Regions from separate parts of the Dehalobacter sp. TeCB1 genome, predicted to be linked through region 1. Evidence: riboswitches for the same ligand, from Rfam matches in the RefSeq annotation. Region 1 holds a riboswitch; each other region holds the start of a gene.
The links. Region 1 has a riboswitch for cyclic di-GMP ahead of A7D23_RS15755 (transglutaminase domain-containing protein). Riboswitches for the same ligand answer to the same signal wherever they lie in the genome.
Positions count from the first base shown of each region.

Region 2: linked by a shared signal. The riboswitch ahead of A7D23_RS14140 (DUF5667 domain-containing protein) and the one ahead of A7D23_RS15755 (transglutaminase domain-containing protein) in region 1 are both predicted to bind cyclic di-GMP.
Region 3: linked by a shared signal. The riboswitch ahead of nhaB (sodium/proton antiporter NhaB) and the one ahead of A7D23_RS15755 (transglutaminase domain-containing protein) in region 1 are both predicted to bind cyclic di-GMP.

Region 1 is NZ_MCHF01000067.1:105,735-111,167, reverse strand. Features, by position in the region: gene A7D23_RS14935 (hypothetical protein) at 1-22, opposite strand, end outside; gene A7D23_RS14930 (cell wall-binding repeat-containing protein) at 128-2,515, opposite strand; cyclic di-GMP riboswitch class I at 2,652-2,741, opposite strand; gene A7D23_RS15915 (lasso RiPP family leader peptide-containing protein) at 2,764-2,913, opposite strand; cyclic di-GMP riboswitch class I at 3,187-3,280, shown strand; cyclic di-GMP riboswitch class I at 3,366-3,452, shown strand; gene A7D23_RS15755 (transglutaminase domain-containing protein) at 3,541-4,305, shown strand; gene A7D23_RS14925 (ABC transporter ATP-binding protein) at 4,540-5,433, opposite strand, start outside.
Region 2 is NZ_MCHF01000065.1:161,202-166,634, forward strand. Features, by position in the region: gene A7D23_RS14125 (ABC transporter ATP-binding protein) at 1-143, shown strand, start outside; gene A7D23_RS14130 (ABC transporter permease) at 143-1,363, shown strand; gene A7D23_RS14135 (cell wall-binding repeat-containing protein) at 1,387-3,093, shown strand; cyclic di-GMP riboswitch class I at 3,281-3,365, shown strand; gene A7D23_RS14140 (DUF5667 domain-containing protein) at 3,379-4,566, shown strand; gene A7D23_RS14145 (DUF2922 domain-containing protein) at 4,905-5,144, opposite strand; gene A7D23_RS14150 (DUF1659 domain-containing protein) at 5,183-5,410, opposite strand.
Region 3 is NZ_MCHF01000063.1:943-6,375, forward strand. Features, by position in the region: gene ablA (lysine 2,3-aminomutase) at 1-1,110, shown strand, start outside; gene ablB (putative beta-lysine N-acetyltransferase) at 1,085-1,933, shown strand; cyclic di-GMP riboswitch class I at 2,132-2,223, shown strand; gene nhaB (sodium/proton antiporter NhaB) at 2,310-3,815, shown strand; gene A7D23_RS13440 (DUF3102 domain-containing protein) at 4,081-4,380, shown strand; gene A7D23_RS13445 (M56 family metallopeptidase) at 4,387-5,433, opposite strand, start outside.

The DNA.
Region 1 (5,433 bases):
TTGTGCTGCTCAATTGCTTCATCAATGAACTCTACCTTTCAACGATTTCAACAATGAAATACAAAAGAGAGAGTGCAGCGAAACTGCAGTTTCGCTGCTTCCTCTCTGAAATAACTTACTTAAAAGTTTATTTTAATGTGTTCTGGATTTCATTGACCTGGGAAGTACTAACAGCTCCCTGACCGCCGACAATTGATATATCCTTGATACTTGCTTTATTCGTTGTCAAAAATGTTTTTGTTGCATCAGGCAATCCTTTATCTACCATTAACAGCGGGGATTGGGTATACGCAGCGAGGTTTCCTGCTACCAAAGCATCCGGGAAATTCAAACCTGTTACAATAAAGACCTTGTCATATTTAAAATTCAAACCATTGATAATCATCGTTGAGGTAGCATAACGATTTTCACCGCCATAACGTACGGCGCTCGGCAGCTGAGAAAGCACGCCTGCTGAAACCGCACCTTCACCGCCGATAACAATGGTTGATGTAACTTTTTGGTCAGTGATTACTTCGGATGTTTCTGCCGGAAGTGCTGAAGCTCGGGTGAAGAGAATCGGTATCCCGTTGGCAGCCGCGTACGGAGATACTGCCAGGGCATCCGAATAGTGTCCGTTTTCCCCATTGACGATAATAGCTTTGCCGGTCGAATTGCCAAGAGCTCCGGCGATTGCTGCAGCCGTAGCATAGCGGCTCTCTCCGCCATAACGTGTGACATTCGCCTGACCATAGGCCGCAACGAGGGAATCTTGAATATTTTGAGAAATAACACCTGTTCCGCCAGCAAGTACGATCTTTTTGGCTTTGAGTTTCTGTATCTCAGCAAGTGTAGAAGACGTGAGCGTTATCTTATCGGTAAGCAAGATCGGTGCATTCAGTTTCTTGGCTAAAGGAGTAACAGCCAAAGCATCCGGGAAGTCGTATCCATAAGCTAAGACGACAGTATCCGCTCCGTTAGGCCAACCCTGCTCAGCAATTGCAATAGCTGTTTCAAAGCGGTCTGCTCCAGCAATACGGGGAGCTGAAGCCGGAGTCGTATTTTGAACTACGCCGCCACCGCCACCACCGCCGCCGCCAGTGTAAGTGTAGGTCGCAAATAACGTAAAGTGCTTCGTCCAAATAACCAAATCAGCACCCACATCGATTTTGCCTTCGCCGCCAGCCGGAATCTCAGCATTCGCTATTGCTTGTGTATTTCCGGTAAGCACTCGGGTAATAGGCGTTAAAGCCCCGCCACCGTGGGAATATCCAACCTGTTGTCCAGCCTTTCCAGGGATCACAATCTTAACAGCCTGATCAAATGTTAAAAGTGTACTCCCAAAACCGATTTCAATAACACTGCTTACGGTATTGCCGGTTCCCGGATCTACCGTATTGTTTGCTTTCACCGTAGGGACATTAATCTCTTCAGTCCAACCCGCTGGGCCGGTTACCGTAGTCCCAGCCGGTATTTCTACTTCAACAGGCAACGTACTGATACTGGTATGTGCATTGATCGTGATTGCCGGCAAGATACCGCTTCTTACACCACCGGCCAAATTAACGGAACTACTAACGTCCAGTTTGTCATTGGTGTTCGACGCAGGAATATCCAGCGTTATTGCAGAAGTAACCGGCACAATATTTGGATTCTGTATCTGAGCATAATGAACCTTACCGGAGTTAACGTCAACCACCCAAAGCTTATCGTTAGAATCGACATCCGTTCCAATCGGTCTGACAAACCCGCTAGAGGTACTGATAAAAGCAATCGGCGTTGCATAGGCCTTAATGCACTTAATTACACTATTTTGTCTTTCGGCTACATAGATGTTATCGTACTTGTCAACTGATATCCCATAACACATATCCGATGTAACTTTTCCAATGTAAACTCCGTTTTTATCTAATTTCTGAACGCGGTTATTAAAAGTATCGCATACCCATATATTTTCAAATGAATCAACAGCAATATCATACGGTCTCATAAATTTACCATTGGCATCCCCTGCACTTCCGATTTCCACGAAAGAACTGCCACTCAAATCCGAAAACTTTAGGATGCGGTTATTGTAGGTATCGGCAACATAGACATTCGTCCCTTTTACAGTGACTCCCTGTGGCATATTATAGCCGCTGCCAAAAGTAGTCCACCCAGTGATCGCTCCATTATTGGGTTTAAACTTGATAATCCGGTTATTATACGTGTCTGCAACATAGAGGAAGCCTGAACCGTCAACGGCAATTCCACTGGGACAATTAAATTGATTATTGCCGCTCCCTGTCTGACCATATTCAAACAAGAAATTACCGGTATCGGCATCAAACTCAACGACACGGCCGTTGTAGAAATCTGTTACATACAGCTTTCCATTATAAACTACAGAAGCTGTAGGACCATTAAATGTTCCATAAGCACCGGTAAATGTTTTGTCATTAAAACTCAGCGCCGCAAATGCTGCCGGACCAGCTACAAGTGTAAATAGCATAGCAAAAACCAAACAAACCGGGATAAACGCTTTTCTTTTCTTCATTCTTTCACCATCTTCCAATCTTTTATTGACTCCCCTGTAAGCATACTGAGATATGCGTACTCCCAAGCCAAGAGAAAGTAATTTTCTATCTTTTAAGTATTTATGTAAGTCCAGAAAATAAAAAAACCGCCAACATTTTGGCAGCCGAACGGTCATTGTACAAATATTGCACTTTAGACTTCTGACTTTGCGTCCCAGCTTTTCAACTGGTTTGCCCTTTTCCGGTATTATTTCATAGTTTTATCAACTTAGCTGCCAAAAATTTCAGGATCATCTGGAGCTACTGAATAAGAGACAACGATATCTAAACCTGTCCACGTCCCTTTGGAACCTTTCGTTAACTCAGCCACATTACCTAGTACAATAAGCTTTGGAGCCGTATATGCTTTTTTATTCAATTTCCTTCCCCTCCCACAATAAACAAATTCACAATATTTGAATTTATGATTGCTTCGAAACATATATGCCCATTATATGCTTACAATATTTTCCTGTCAATCCATTTTCTTGTGTCACAAAGTATTAAATTTATAATATAAATCCCTAAAATTCTCTAATTCTATTACTACTTTTCGCTTCCTTCGACATCTCGAAATAAAAAATACGGACAACCTATTTACATTTCTTATTATCTATAATAAAATACAATTAATACCAATATTTTTACTGCTGCATGTAAAAAGCAAACTTGTCGAAAGGCAAGGACGCAAAGCCACGAGTCTAAGGCATATGTTCTATTTATGCTATGAAAGTCGGGTTGCCGGTAGTTCAGTATATGTGTAACATTACCTGACTATGCGTAATGTTTTTCTTTACTCCGGTTCATGTTTGTTGACAACTAAATAATGATCAGCGATAAAGGCAAACTTAGCGAAAGCTAAGGACGCAAAGCTATGGGTCTTCCAGTATGGATACTGATGACTGCCAAGCCACCGAACGGTTATTCAAAGCTTTTGTCGCTTTGCCTGAAAAAGGTTAAGCGGCATTTTTGTTTTCAACAAATGAATGAAATGGAGATGTTTTCGATGTCCAAAAAAATTGTTTCCCTGGTTGCCACCACTGCCCTCACATTATCCCTGCTGCTTTTGAACAGCCCGGCACCTGCCCTGGCGGATGGTGAAACAGTGACATGCATTGCGGACCTCCAGAAATATATCGCCGCAGATATGACCGACCGGGATGATTCTTTTTCCCTTCACTATACCGGTGACACAACCCCAGTCCTCGCAGACCTCAAAAACATCTTTTTGCAATCTGCCGGCAGTGATGATTACCTCAGCCTGTCGTGGAAAGAAATGGGTTATACATATTCCTATCATTCTGGCCAATTGGATATTAATTTCACCCTCAACTATCATACGACCAAAGAAGAAGAAAAATATGTAGACAGCACAGTGAAAAAGCTTGTTGCCAAGCTGATCACACCCAAGATGAACGACTTAAGCAAAGAAACTGCCATCCATCAATGGATCGTGCAAAACGTGAAATATGATTACAGCCTGAAACAAATAACCACCTATACTGCTTTGACGGATCACAGAACAACCTGCATGGGATATGCCATGCTGATGAAGAAAATGCTGCAGCAGGCAGGCCTGGAGTCGAAGATCATTACCGGTTATTATCCTGAAGGCTACCACGCCTGGAATATGATCAAAATCGATGCAAAATGGTACTATCTCGATGTAACTTCGGACTGGGCCATGGGGGAAACATCCCCGCAGAATAGGACTGAAGCCCAAATGACCGCGGCTAACTACACCTGGGACAGAGCTCAGTCAGCAAAATGAATCCTCTTAAAATAATATTAAGGATGTAACGATAGTAAAAATTTCGTTACGTCCTATTTTTGTTAGAAAAAGATTAAAGCTTAGACTAACCCCAGATCCGTCTTCGTAATGAGTAGCCAGTGTCAAGCGGAGCACGGATTGCGCAGCGCGGCTGTTTGCGCCATGGAGGGCGCAATCTGCCGAAAGCGGTTATCATTACGAAGACCAACCCGGGCAAAGCTAGTAACTTCAATGTTATTGATAATTATGAATCGTTCTACTAGGTTCAACGGATAATTTTCCGTTATCAATCTTCAAAATCCTGGAACACATCTTTAAAGCAGTCTGCCGGTGGGTAATAAGCAGACAGGTACACCTACTGCTAAAATCTTTGATGGCCTTTAGGACTTCTAACTCTGTCTCCATATCCAGCGCGGAGGTTGCCTCGTCCAGAATCATAACAGGCGCCTTTTTTAAGAAAGCACGTGCAATGGCAATACGTTGGGCTTGTCCTTCCGAAAGCCCATGGCCATCCTCCCCGATAACAGTATTCATTCCATTCGGCAGCTCCTGAATAAAGTCCCAGGCACAGGCAGCCAGGAGGGCTTTTTCCATCTCATCAGGAGTCGCACCCAGCTTCCCGCTGCGCAAATTCGCGGCGATTGTCCCGCTGAATAACGTATTCCCCTGCGGTACATAGGTGATCCATTCCCTCGTCGCAGCCGTAACCTCGTACCGTTTTCCTGTATTATCTGTAAAGTATACTTCCCCTTCGGAGGGTCTCAACAACGCCAGCACAAGCCTGATCAGCGTCGTCTTGCCAACACCGGAAGGGCCAACCAAAGCGACGAGCTCTCCCGGGGCAATTTCCAGCGTAATCTTATCCAAGACAGGTGTTTCCTTTTCTTCCGTGTAAAAAAAGCTCATTTGTTGGAAGCTTATTCCCACATCCTTCAATTTTGGAACCTGTCCTTCTCTCTTCTCCAAGGCCATTTTTTCCAGTTCCCTTAACCTTTCAGTGGAAGCCAACATCGCAATAATCTGCGGGAATGTCCTCGCCAAACCGACAAAAGGTGTCTGGACCTGCTGCACTAATGTTAGAAATGCCGTTAAGGTCCCGAAAGAAATGGCTTTCTGAGAAAGCCGAAA
Region 2 (5,433 bases), on a different contig from region 1:
TTGTGACACATGAGCCGGATATTGCGGCGTATACCCGCAGGATCGTCCGGTTCAAGGATGGAAGGATTGAAAAGGATGAGGCTGTAGCCAATCCGAGGAAAGCATCCCCATCCCGAATCGATACGCAGGAGGAGACCGGCTGATGAACATCTTAGAAAGCATCCGTATCGCCATCAGGGCGATCCGGGTCAATAAAGTTCGATCCATACTGACCATGCTGGGTATCATTATTGGGGTTGGTGCCGTGATTGCCATGGTCGCAATTGGCAGCGGTGCTTCGGCATCTGTTACATCCAAAATTGAAGGATTAGGATCCAATCTGTTGACGATAACGGCAGGTCAGTCCAATTCCGGCGGAGTCCGGGGAGGAATGGGTAGCGCAGCGACACTCAAAATGAGCGATGCCACTTTGTTAGCGGAAAAGGGAACCTACATTAAAGCTGTTGCCCCGGTAGCCTCGACGAACGCGCAGGTAATCTATGCAAGCGGCAATACCCAGACAAATATATACGGTACGACAGTTACCTATCTTGATGTACGGAACACATCATTAAGTGCGGGCAGATTTTTTACCGAGCAGGAGATGAACCAGTATAAACGCGTTGTGGTTCTCGGCCCGACAGTCGTGGAAGGCCTACTGGGGACGCTGGATTACAGTATTATTGGCAAGACCGTCAAGATCAACAACATTCCGTTTCAGGTCATTGGAGTCACAGCCAGTGAAGGTTCCTCAGGTTTTTCCAATAGCGACGATATGATCTTGATGCCGATTACGACAGCACAGCTTCGGCTGACCGGAAGTGAGTCTATCCGGCAGATTTTTGTTCAGGCGGCTTCCCCGGATGTGATGACCAAAGCGCAAAGTGAGATTACAACGCTGCTGCGCTCTGCACATAAACTCAGCGCGAGTGATGAGGATGATTTTTCCACTACCAATCAGGCAACAGTATTGGAGACCATGCAATCAGTTACCCAGACGCTGTCCATGCTTCTCGGAGGGATCGCGGCGATTTCCTTGATCGTCGGCGGAATCGGCATCATGAATATCATGCTTGTTTCCGTAACGGAGCGGACACGGGAGATTGGGATCCGGAAAGCAATCGGGGCGCAGGAGACGGATATTCTGCTGCAATTTCTGATAGAAGCGGTCATATTGAGTGTCATGGGGGGCATCATCGGGATATTACTGGGCTGGGGAGGTTCACTTGGCGTATCCAAGGTTGTCGGTATGACGACCAAGGTGTCCATGTTTTCCGTTATCTTGGCCTTCACCTTCTCAGCTTTGATCGGGATCGTCTTCGGTGTCTTTCCGGCAAAAAAGGCTTCATCCCTTAATCCGATTGATGCGCTAAGGTATGAATAAGCAGAGAGGAGCAATTAATAGACATGATGGATATAAAGAATAGGAGAAGACCGAACTTAAGTCCTGGATGGGTGAGGAAAGGTAATACCGAAGCAGGAAATTCAGGGATGGGAGATGTCAGGTTACGAAGCAAAAGTAAGAGAAGTAAAAGGAAAGCAATAATTCAGAGCGTGACTGTTCTTTTTATAATTCTGACCCTGACTTTCTCTGGAAACATACAGGCTTTTGCTGTGATTACCGGTACGGAATTAGGCGGTTTAGCTTTCCAGACATCCAGTGACAGTAATATACTTATCGGTGAGACCACAAACATAAAACTATATCTGTATAATCTCAACGGGGGAAGTTTTTCCGGAAATATCACAGCTTATAGTACTGATACAAGCGGTAATAACATCGGATATTATTCCGCTTCCGGAAGCAGTGGGAATTATACGCTTAACAATGTAACGTTCAATACAACCGGCATCTATTATCTCTATCTTTATGACAGTAGCGGGTATTACGCTGTGGGGGTATTGACCGTATCCAAACCCGTGATCACAATAACCGGTGATGCGCTAAAATATAAAAAATCTTTAATTACCGGAACATTGAAAGACAATAATGGAAAATTGCTTGCAAAAAAAACGATCACCCTGGACGGCAGCGATGCAGGGATAGACAATACAATAAGCTGTACAACAGCCTTAGATGGGACTTACTCTGTTTATGTAACACCTAGTAAAGAAGGAACAATTAAGTTTTTGTTCAACGGATATGAAATCGGAACTCTCGTGGCAGGAGCTTCTTATTCTCAGGATGTACGAATCGGGGGCTCTGCTAGTAACAATCAGGACTTATCAATCAGCGTTGCCGAAGCAGGATGGTCATCCGCCTCCACCGTAATTGTCACGCGCGACGATAGTCTGGCGGATGCCTTAGCTTCGGTACCATTATCTAAAAAATATGATGCACCAATCCTGATGAATCCGTCATCACAGTTGGATAGCAGAATATCGTCGCAGATATCCGCTTTAGGTGCAACAAAAGTTATCATAATCGGCGGATACAGTGCAATATCCCAGAACATTGAAACAGCGCTTCAGACTGCGGGCTATACAGTCAGCCGGATCAGCGGGTCGAACCGCTATGAAACTTCCGTTAATATTGCTTCGTGGATAGGTTCTGCCAATACAATCTATTTAGCCTATGGTCAGGGTGAACCGGATGCCTTGGCAGCAAGTACCTTTGCCGCAGCTAAAGGTTATCCGATTTTGCTTACGGACAAAGATAAAATTCCGGCTGTGACCCAAGCACAGCTTTTGAGCCTTAATCCATCTAAAGTTATCCTTCTCGGCGGAGAAAGTGTCATCAGCTCTTCCGTAGAATCTGCGCTGAACAAGAACTATGTCGTCGAACGGCTGGGAGGTACTGACCGCTACGCTACTGAATGGGCGATTTTGAGGAGCCTTTTCACGGATCAGTCCCAAATCTATTTTTGTTCTGCCCTTGCTTCTTCCAAAGACGTGACCTCCGGGAAACCAAAAGCCGATGCCCTTCTGGCAGCCGCCCTCGCCGCTAAAAATGACGCAATCATCGTAGCCGTTCCGCAGAACTATCTACCGTCATCGCTGCAGTATTTCTTGACCTACAACCGCGGCTATATCGCCAGAGCCAGTATCGTCGGCAACAGTTCGTCAATCAGTACGAGCCTGGAGAAACAGATTGAAGATCTCATGACTTTGTAAATAAATTCGTCTTGTTAATCCACCAATGTCAAGCATTTACAGAAGTGTCCGTAAGGGCACTTCTTTGTTTCTAAAAGCTTCCATGCTTTTTATGAGACGAAAGTCTCATTTTTTGTACCCCATTGGTCTGAAAAAGGACCCAAAACATTGAACTTCTAAAATATCTATACTATAATGACCACAGCCAAAACGATAATGGCAAATCCGTCGAAAGACGGAGACGCAAAGCCACGGGTCTAAAGCCGCAAGGTTATGACAGCCGGGTTACCGAAAGGGGTAGATAGAATGATCCATAAAAAGATTCTGGTTTCGATTCTCTGTGTCCTTTTAATTATTGCGGTCGCACCTTCTTGTGTTTTTGCTGATCCAACCGCCACAGATTCAACCACAGTGGATACTACGCCAACTGACCCTAGCGTAACGGATTCCACGGCAACAGATCCGACGAATGAGGTAGCTGTTGAAGATGAAGCCGGTGTAACGCCGGACAGCTGGCTCTATTCAATCGAACAGATGATCGAAAGTGTCCAGGTTGCTGTGACTTTCTCTGATGAAGGAAGAGCGGAACTGCTCGTTGAGTTTGCCAATGAGAGGCTGGCCGAAGCGGAAATCATGTCCGAGGAAAACCAGCTGGATTTGATGGAACAGGTTCTGCAAGCCTACTCGGATACGATAAAGAAAGCCAACTTTCAGGTTCAACAGATCATTGAAGATACCGAAGCAGCTGACGGAACGAATACTACGGGTACAGATACTACCACTGCCGAAGAAACCACTGCAGCTTCCATCGAAGTAACAACTACTGATGAGACAGCCACGGATGAAACGGCGGCAGTTGACACAGAAGAAAATACCGTCATCAGCAATCTACTCGCCAGCATTGAACTTGTCCAAAGTGATGCCGACAAGATCGTCCTTAAAATCACCGGAGGTCTGACAGAAGAACAGGCCGAAATCATGCAGAATATCATCCAAGCCGAAGTTCAGAACACCATTGCCATGAAAGCTTATGTGGCTGCGAAAGTAGCCTATGCTGAAGCTGTGCAGGAATTTGCAGCAGCCAAGGCGGAATTGGGACAGGCCCGTGCTTCAGGTGATGAGGCTGCCATCGCAGCCGCTCTGGAAAAAGTAACACAGGCTCAAGCATATAAAAATGACATGCAGGACCTCAGAAAAGATGTTCAGAAAATCAAAGTAGAGACGAACAAAGAAACGAAGGAAGCCTTGAAAGAGCAAGCCAAAATTATGAAGGAATACAAGAAAACCATTAGGGAACAAGCCGTGAGCGACCAGGAAGATAGCCTGGAAGCAGGGGACGAACAGGATGCAACAGTTGCAGACGATCAGAATGCCACAGCCGATGACCAGTCTACTTCGGATGAAACAAAAGTCGATGCACAGACCGTTCAGAACACGGTCATAAATACCTCTTCAAATAACGGGAATAACGGTAAAGGGCAAGGAAAAAGATAGGACTTTATATTTTCGATAACTGAGAATCATTCAAATCACATTAAATACCTCCTTAGAAGAAACAGACAGCTATCAGGCAGACAAAGTGCCAGGGCTGTCTGTTTTGTGGATTACAAGGAGAAGAACGCGTCTTTTGAAATCAGCTATCAATCATAACAGAAGGGTTAGGAAATGACATGTACTATTTTTTGAATTTTTTATAGTTCAAACTTAGCTAAGGTTCATATAATATTATTAACAGTGATCAGGCAAAAGAAGAGAGGGGGCGAGGCCGCCGGCAAATCCTGATTGCCGTCGGCCCGCCCCCTCTCTTAATCTCTAATGCCGGTGCTGCCCGCTTACACTTGTGGAGGATCATAAAGGTCATTGGTCGTTGTTTCGATGACCTTTATATCCTTTATCCCTGTAAGCGCGCCGTTTGCTGTGAGGAATATCCCGCCTGCGATAAGCGAGTTCATAACGTCCATGGCTTCAGCCAGCTGAATATCCTCCCGCGGTTGGGGAACTGTCAGGGAAAACGTGTTCCCTCCGGCGGTTACGAAAGTTAATCTTGCCGTTCGGTTGGTGGTCACAGCCAATTGAATCACCTCCTTGACGCCTGAAATTGCCCTCCGCTTTACGCTTCGTTTGTCAATTCATCCGTTCTTCTGAAGTAAACGTCAAGCAGCGTATATTCCGACAGACCGAAGAAGGCGTGAGCCGCCTCATAGACAGCTTGATTCGAAGCATTGTAAACAATATTGTTAAGGGTTCGCTGTTTGGTTATCGGAGCACCGGAGGTGCTGACTCCGGTCTGATAAATCAATACCAGAGCGGCGCCGGATGGTGCTGAAACAACGGCCATTCCAATCATCTCCTTTCTCTTTT
Region 3 (5,433 bases), on a different contig from region 1:
ATGGCAATAACACCCTATTATGCGATGCTCATGAATCCTAATGATGCGCATTGCCCTATACGGCGGCAAGCAATACCGACGGTTCATGAAACTAAAATATCCAAGTTCGACAGTTGTGATCCGCTGCATGAAACAGTCGACTCGCCAGTCCCGGGTCTTACTCACAGATATCCGGACAGGGTACTTTTGCTTATTACTGATCAGTGTTCAATGTATTGTCGCCACTGTACAAGAAGACGATTTGCCGGGCATGAGGATAGGGCTCTTTCCCAGGACAATATCAAACGGGCGATTAATTATATCAGAGCGCATAAAGAAGTCAGAGATGTACTTTTGTCAGGAGGGGACGCCTTATGCCTCTCTGATGAAAGGCTGGAAGCAATCATAAGATCAATACGAGAAATCAAACATGTGGAAATAATACGGATAGGCACAAGAACACCAGTTGTCATGCCTCAGAGAATTACCGATACGCTCTGCAAAATGCTGAAAAAATATCATCCAATTTGGCTGAATACTCACTTTAACCACCCCAAGGAATTGACAGTTGAGGCTCGCATGGCATGTGAGAAATTGGCAGATGCCGGAATTCCTCTTGGCAACCAATCTGTACTTTTAAAAGACATTAACGATTGCCCCTATATAATGCGTGATTTGGTTCAGAAACTGGTAAGCTCCAGAATTAGACCATATTACCTTTATCAGTGCGACCTTTCAGAAGGAATAGAGCATTTCAGAACTCCGGTTTCTGTAGGGATTGAAATCATAGAAATGCTGCGTGGACATACCTCGGGTCTAGCTATTCCACAGTTTGTTGTGGATGCGCCTGGAGGCGGGGGGAAGATCCCAGTCAATCCACAATACTTGATTTCATATTCCCCTGAAAAGGTCATTCTTAGAAATTATGAAGGTGTAATTTGCACGTATAGCGAGCCTCGGGATAAAACGCACCAGTGCCGAAAATGCGGCACGTGCAGTAAATTCAAGAATAAAGAATACCGGGGATTAGAAAAGTTATACAGAGATGAACAAGTGTGCTTGATTCCAAGTACAAACGTAAGACTCAACAAGAGGGAGGACTTCCATGAATATAGATCAAGACGAATGTAAAAATTTATATACAAACTTTTCGGGTGTGGACATGTACGTGGATTATCGCAATAAAAGGCTTAAAATATTGAGTCATTCTCTTTTGTCTGAGTTGATAATCAAAGAGATTATTGATTATTCCAAAAAAGAAAATCTGGGTAAGATTATTGCGAATTGTTATAAACAAGATCTTAGTCTCTTTGAGGAATGTGGGTTTGTAGCAGAGGGGGTTATCGACGGTTTTTTTCAGGGAGAGGATGCAACTTGTATGTCCCTTTTTCTTGATACGAAGCGCAAAAATTCACTCTATGAGGAGAAAGAAAACAGAATTATCGATTATTGCGTTAAGAATACCAATAAATTCGAGCTGACTAAGAATAAAAACTATACGATAAGGCAGGCCGTGCCGGACGATATTCCCCAGATAATTCAGCTTTTTCAAACGGCATTTGAAACCTATCCAACTCCTATTTTCAGCAGAGAGTATCTTCAAAAAGTCATGCAGGATCATATTTTGTATATGGTAGCGGAAGAAGAAGGAAAAATTATCAGTATTGCTTCGGCGGATCTTGACAAACAACACATGAACGCTGAAATAACTGATTGCGCCACTTATCCAAAGTATAGAGGCAGAAACATATTAAGCGAATTGATATTCCAACTGGAAACACACTTGAAACGCAATGGCTTTGCTACAGCATATAGCCTTTCAAGAGCTAACAATCTTGGAATCAACAGGTCTTTAAGCAAGCTGGGGTATATGTATCGGGGTAGACTAATCAACAACTGCCATATTTGCGGCGGTTTTGAAGATATGAATATTTGGGTAAAAACTTTAAAATAGTAAAATACTATTTTGTAAGTCAAGGGGAAGAAGATTTTTGAGAGATAGCCTGATTTGCTAAAGGATTATATTAAAAAACAAAATACTTAAGATAAATACCTGGACACTTCAGCATAAAGTGGATATATTCAGGGTATTCAAAAGAATAATTTTCTGTTATAATATAAAAGCTTAAGCAAAAATAACAATATATAGTTGTACAGGTTGATGCAAACTTCGTGAAAGTGAAGGACGCTAAAGCTATGGGTCTAAGGTTGCTTGTAAGTTGCTATGATTGCCAGGCTGCAAGTAATATGAACTTCTTGGGGGGGAGTAGTTCCGTTTTGGAGTACTCTCTTTTTTATATCTTTAATTTTCACTTGGGAGGATAGTACATATGAAACAAATGGGCATCGGACAAGCATTCAGAGCAAATTTTCTGGGTCATGCTCCGGACTGGTACAAAAGAACAATTCTTGCTTTTCTGGTGTTGAACCCTATTTTGATGGTTACCGCCGGTATGTACGTTACCGGGTGGGTGTTGATTGTCGAATTTATTTTTACCCTGGCAATGGCGTTAAAATGTTATCCGCTTCCTGCCGGTGGGCTTCTGGCGATCGAAGCCGTTGTGCTCGGACTTACTAACCCTCATATGGTCTATCACGAGGTTGAAATGAACCTGCCGGTTATTCTTCTTCTGATGTTCATGGTTGCCGGGATCTATTTTATGAAAGAAGGTCTTGTGTACCTGTTTTCCAAGCTCCTTACTAAAGTACACTCTAAAGTCGCGCTTTCATTCCTGTTCGCTGTACTGGGTGCGGTTCTTTCCGCGTTTTTGGACGCGCTGACCGTAACGGCAGTGATTATCGCCGTGGCCTATGGTTTCTATAGCATCTTCCACAAGTTTGCTTCCAGCGAAAAAGTATACGAAACGTATGACATTAATCACGACCATAGTGTTGATGAGAAACTTCATGAGGACCTGGACGAGTTTCGTGGTTTTCTGCGTAATCTTATGATGCATGGTGCTGTGGGCACTGCGCTGGGCGGAGCAATAACACTGGTTGGTGAACCGCAGAACCTGTTGATTGGCTCCATTATGCAATGGGACTTCGTAGATTTCTTTATACAATGTGCCCCTGTGTCTATCCCGGTATTGATCGTTGGTCTTCTGACCACCATTATCCTTGAAGTTACTAAGTTCTGGGGGTACGGCTACCAGCTTCCGGAATCTGTGAGAAATGTTATGGAAGATGATGTAAAAGTCAAAGATGCTGCCAGGAATATGCGCGGACGTGTGCGCCTGATTGTTATGGCTTTGTGCGGCGTTATGCTGATCTTCTCCCTGGCACTGCACTTGGCGGAAGTAGGTATTATTGGTCTTATGATTATTATCCTGCTTACTGCTTTCAACGGGGTTACTGAAGAAAAGCGCATCGGTCATGCGTTTGAAGAAGCATTGCCGTTTACTGCGCTGCTGGTCGTATTTTTTGCCGTCGTTGCGGTTATTCATGACCAGCATTTGTTTACGCCGATTATTCAATGGGTGCTGAACATGGAAGGGCAGAACCAGCTTGTGGCTTTCTTTGCGGCCAACGGTGTCCTTTCGGCAATCAGTGACAATGTTTTTGTGGCTACGGTATATATGACTGAAACACAGCAAGCGTTTGAAGCCGGAGCTATTGCGCTGGAGCAGTACAACAAGCTGGCAGTTGCCATCAACATGGGTACAAATATCCCTTCCGTTGCCACACCAAATGGTCAGGCGGCGTTTCTGTTTCTCTTGACTTCTGCACTTGCACCGCTGATTCGCCTGTCTTACGCTGAGATGGTAAAACTGGCTCTGCCATACGCCGTCGTTATGACTGCAACAGGTTTACTGGCAACAATGTACCTGTTATAACACTTAAGGATATCAAATTACAAGGGTTTGAGCATTACTGATTTTTTAGTATCTCGACTTTCGGTGACCTTATATACGATGAGAAAGATTGTCCGTTGTTAAGACTGAGGTTGTCACACTTTTAAGCCTGTCCACAGATCCTACGAGTGAAGTTAGCCCCAAGGAGTGTGGATATCATGACTGATCCAATAACTAATACAGTATCTAATACACAACGGATATCATCAGGGGACGCACGCCGCATGTCATCGCGGCTGAAATTAACATGATCAAATACTGGACGGAGAGTATCTACCTTGCCGCCGCTGTCGAGATTAGAAGGCGGCTGACGGAAGCCAAGGCCCTGCTTATGTTTGGAGAATGGGGCCAGTGGCTGGAGGAGTCGGTCAGTTACTCTCAGCGTACGGCCGACAGACTGATGAAGGTCTTCAGAGAGTACGGGAGCAAACTGCCCGAGGCTTCCGCCTGCAGCTCAAATTGCGCCCTGGTGCGTAATTTGACATACTCCCAGGCGGTGATCCTCTTAGGAGTCCCGGAAGAAGGGCGAAAAATGCGTTACAGATAGTCTAAGTTAATTCTGTTCTCCGCCCAAAATAAGTACACCTTTCGGATAATGATCCTGCACCCAGATCAAACTATTTTTGTCTGTTATCTCCTGGATATGTTTCTTATAGGCATCATACCAGTCCTGATGATTCGTACTGGCATATTTGATATCCTCACTGCCAAGGATCTTTCGGCACAGGATCTCCATCAGACTTCCCTTTAAGCCTGTCTGCCCGCCTTTCGCAAATTCGGAAAACAGGTAAGGCAGTGCTTGTTCATCCATGGCCAGAATGATATTGTACTCTGCCTGATGCGCTTTGATATAATCATAGGGATTGGAGGAAGGTAAAGGCGATGACATGATTTTCTCCAAGCACAGCTCAATCTGCTTGGCTTTGTTGACCGCCGTATTTCCTTCATTTCCAAGACTGAAGTACGCATGCTCCAGACGCGTAAGCAATTCCTTCAGCAAATCGGCACTTTCGGCATATACACGTACATCTCTCTGCATCATTTGCTCCATTCTGCTTCTTAAGTAAGTCGTGCTATATCCTTCATATTTTCCCACGCTGTCGGTAAATTTTATGTTAATGACTTCAACATTATCTACTAGGCTGAACAACAGGATGGCATTGCGCCCAAACACATCACCGATCATTCCGTCTTCCGCAGAAATCGCTGAATCGTCGTTGATCCGGTAATGAATGGTTAAACCATACGGCGCGGTCGACGTCTGCAACTCGACTTTATCCCGGACAACCCCTTCCGGCAAAGGCATCGCGTCAATTAGCGCGATAACTTTAACGGCATTGCCTACATACGGTGTTTTGTTGGCCAGTAATTTATCTACTGCATAACCAGCGTATGTTTCCTGTCCTGCAGCCGTGTCATTGACCGGGTTGGCCACAAATCCAATCATCAACGCTACAATCGCAACAACTGCCGCCGTACCAATCCAAACACCGGGCTTTCTGTAATGGATCACATTTTTGATTCTCGCTTTAATATTGTTTTCACCAAAAGCTAAAGGCGCAGCCTGCCAAAAGCTGTTCTTCTGAACTGCCAACGCCAG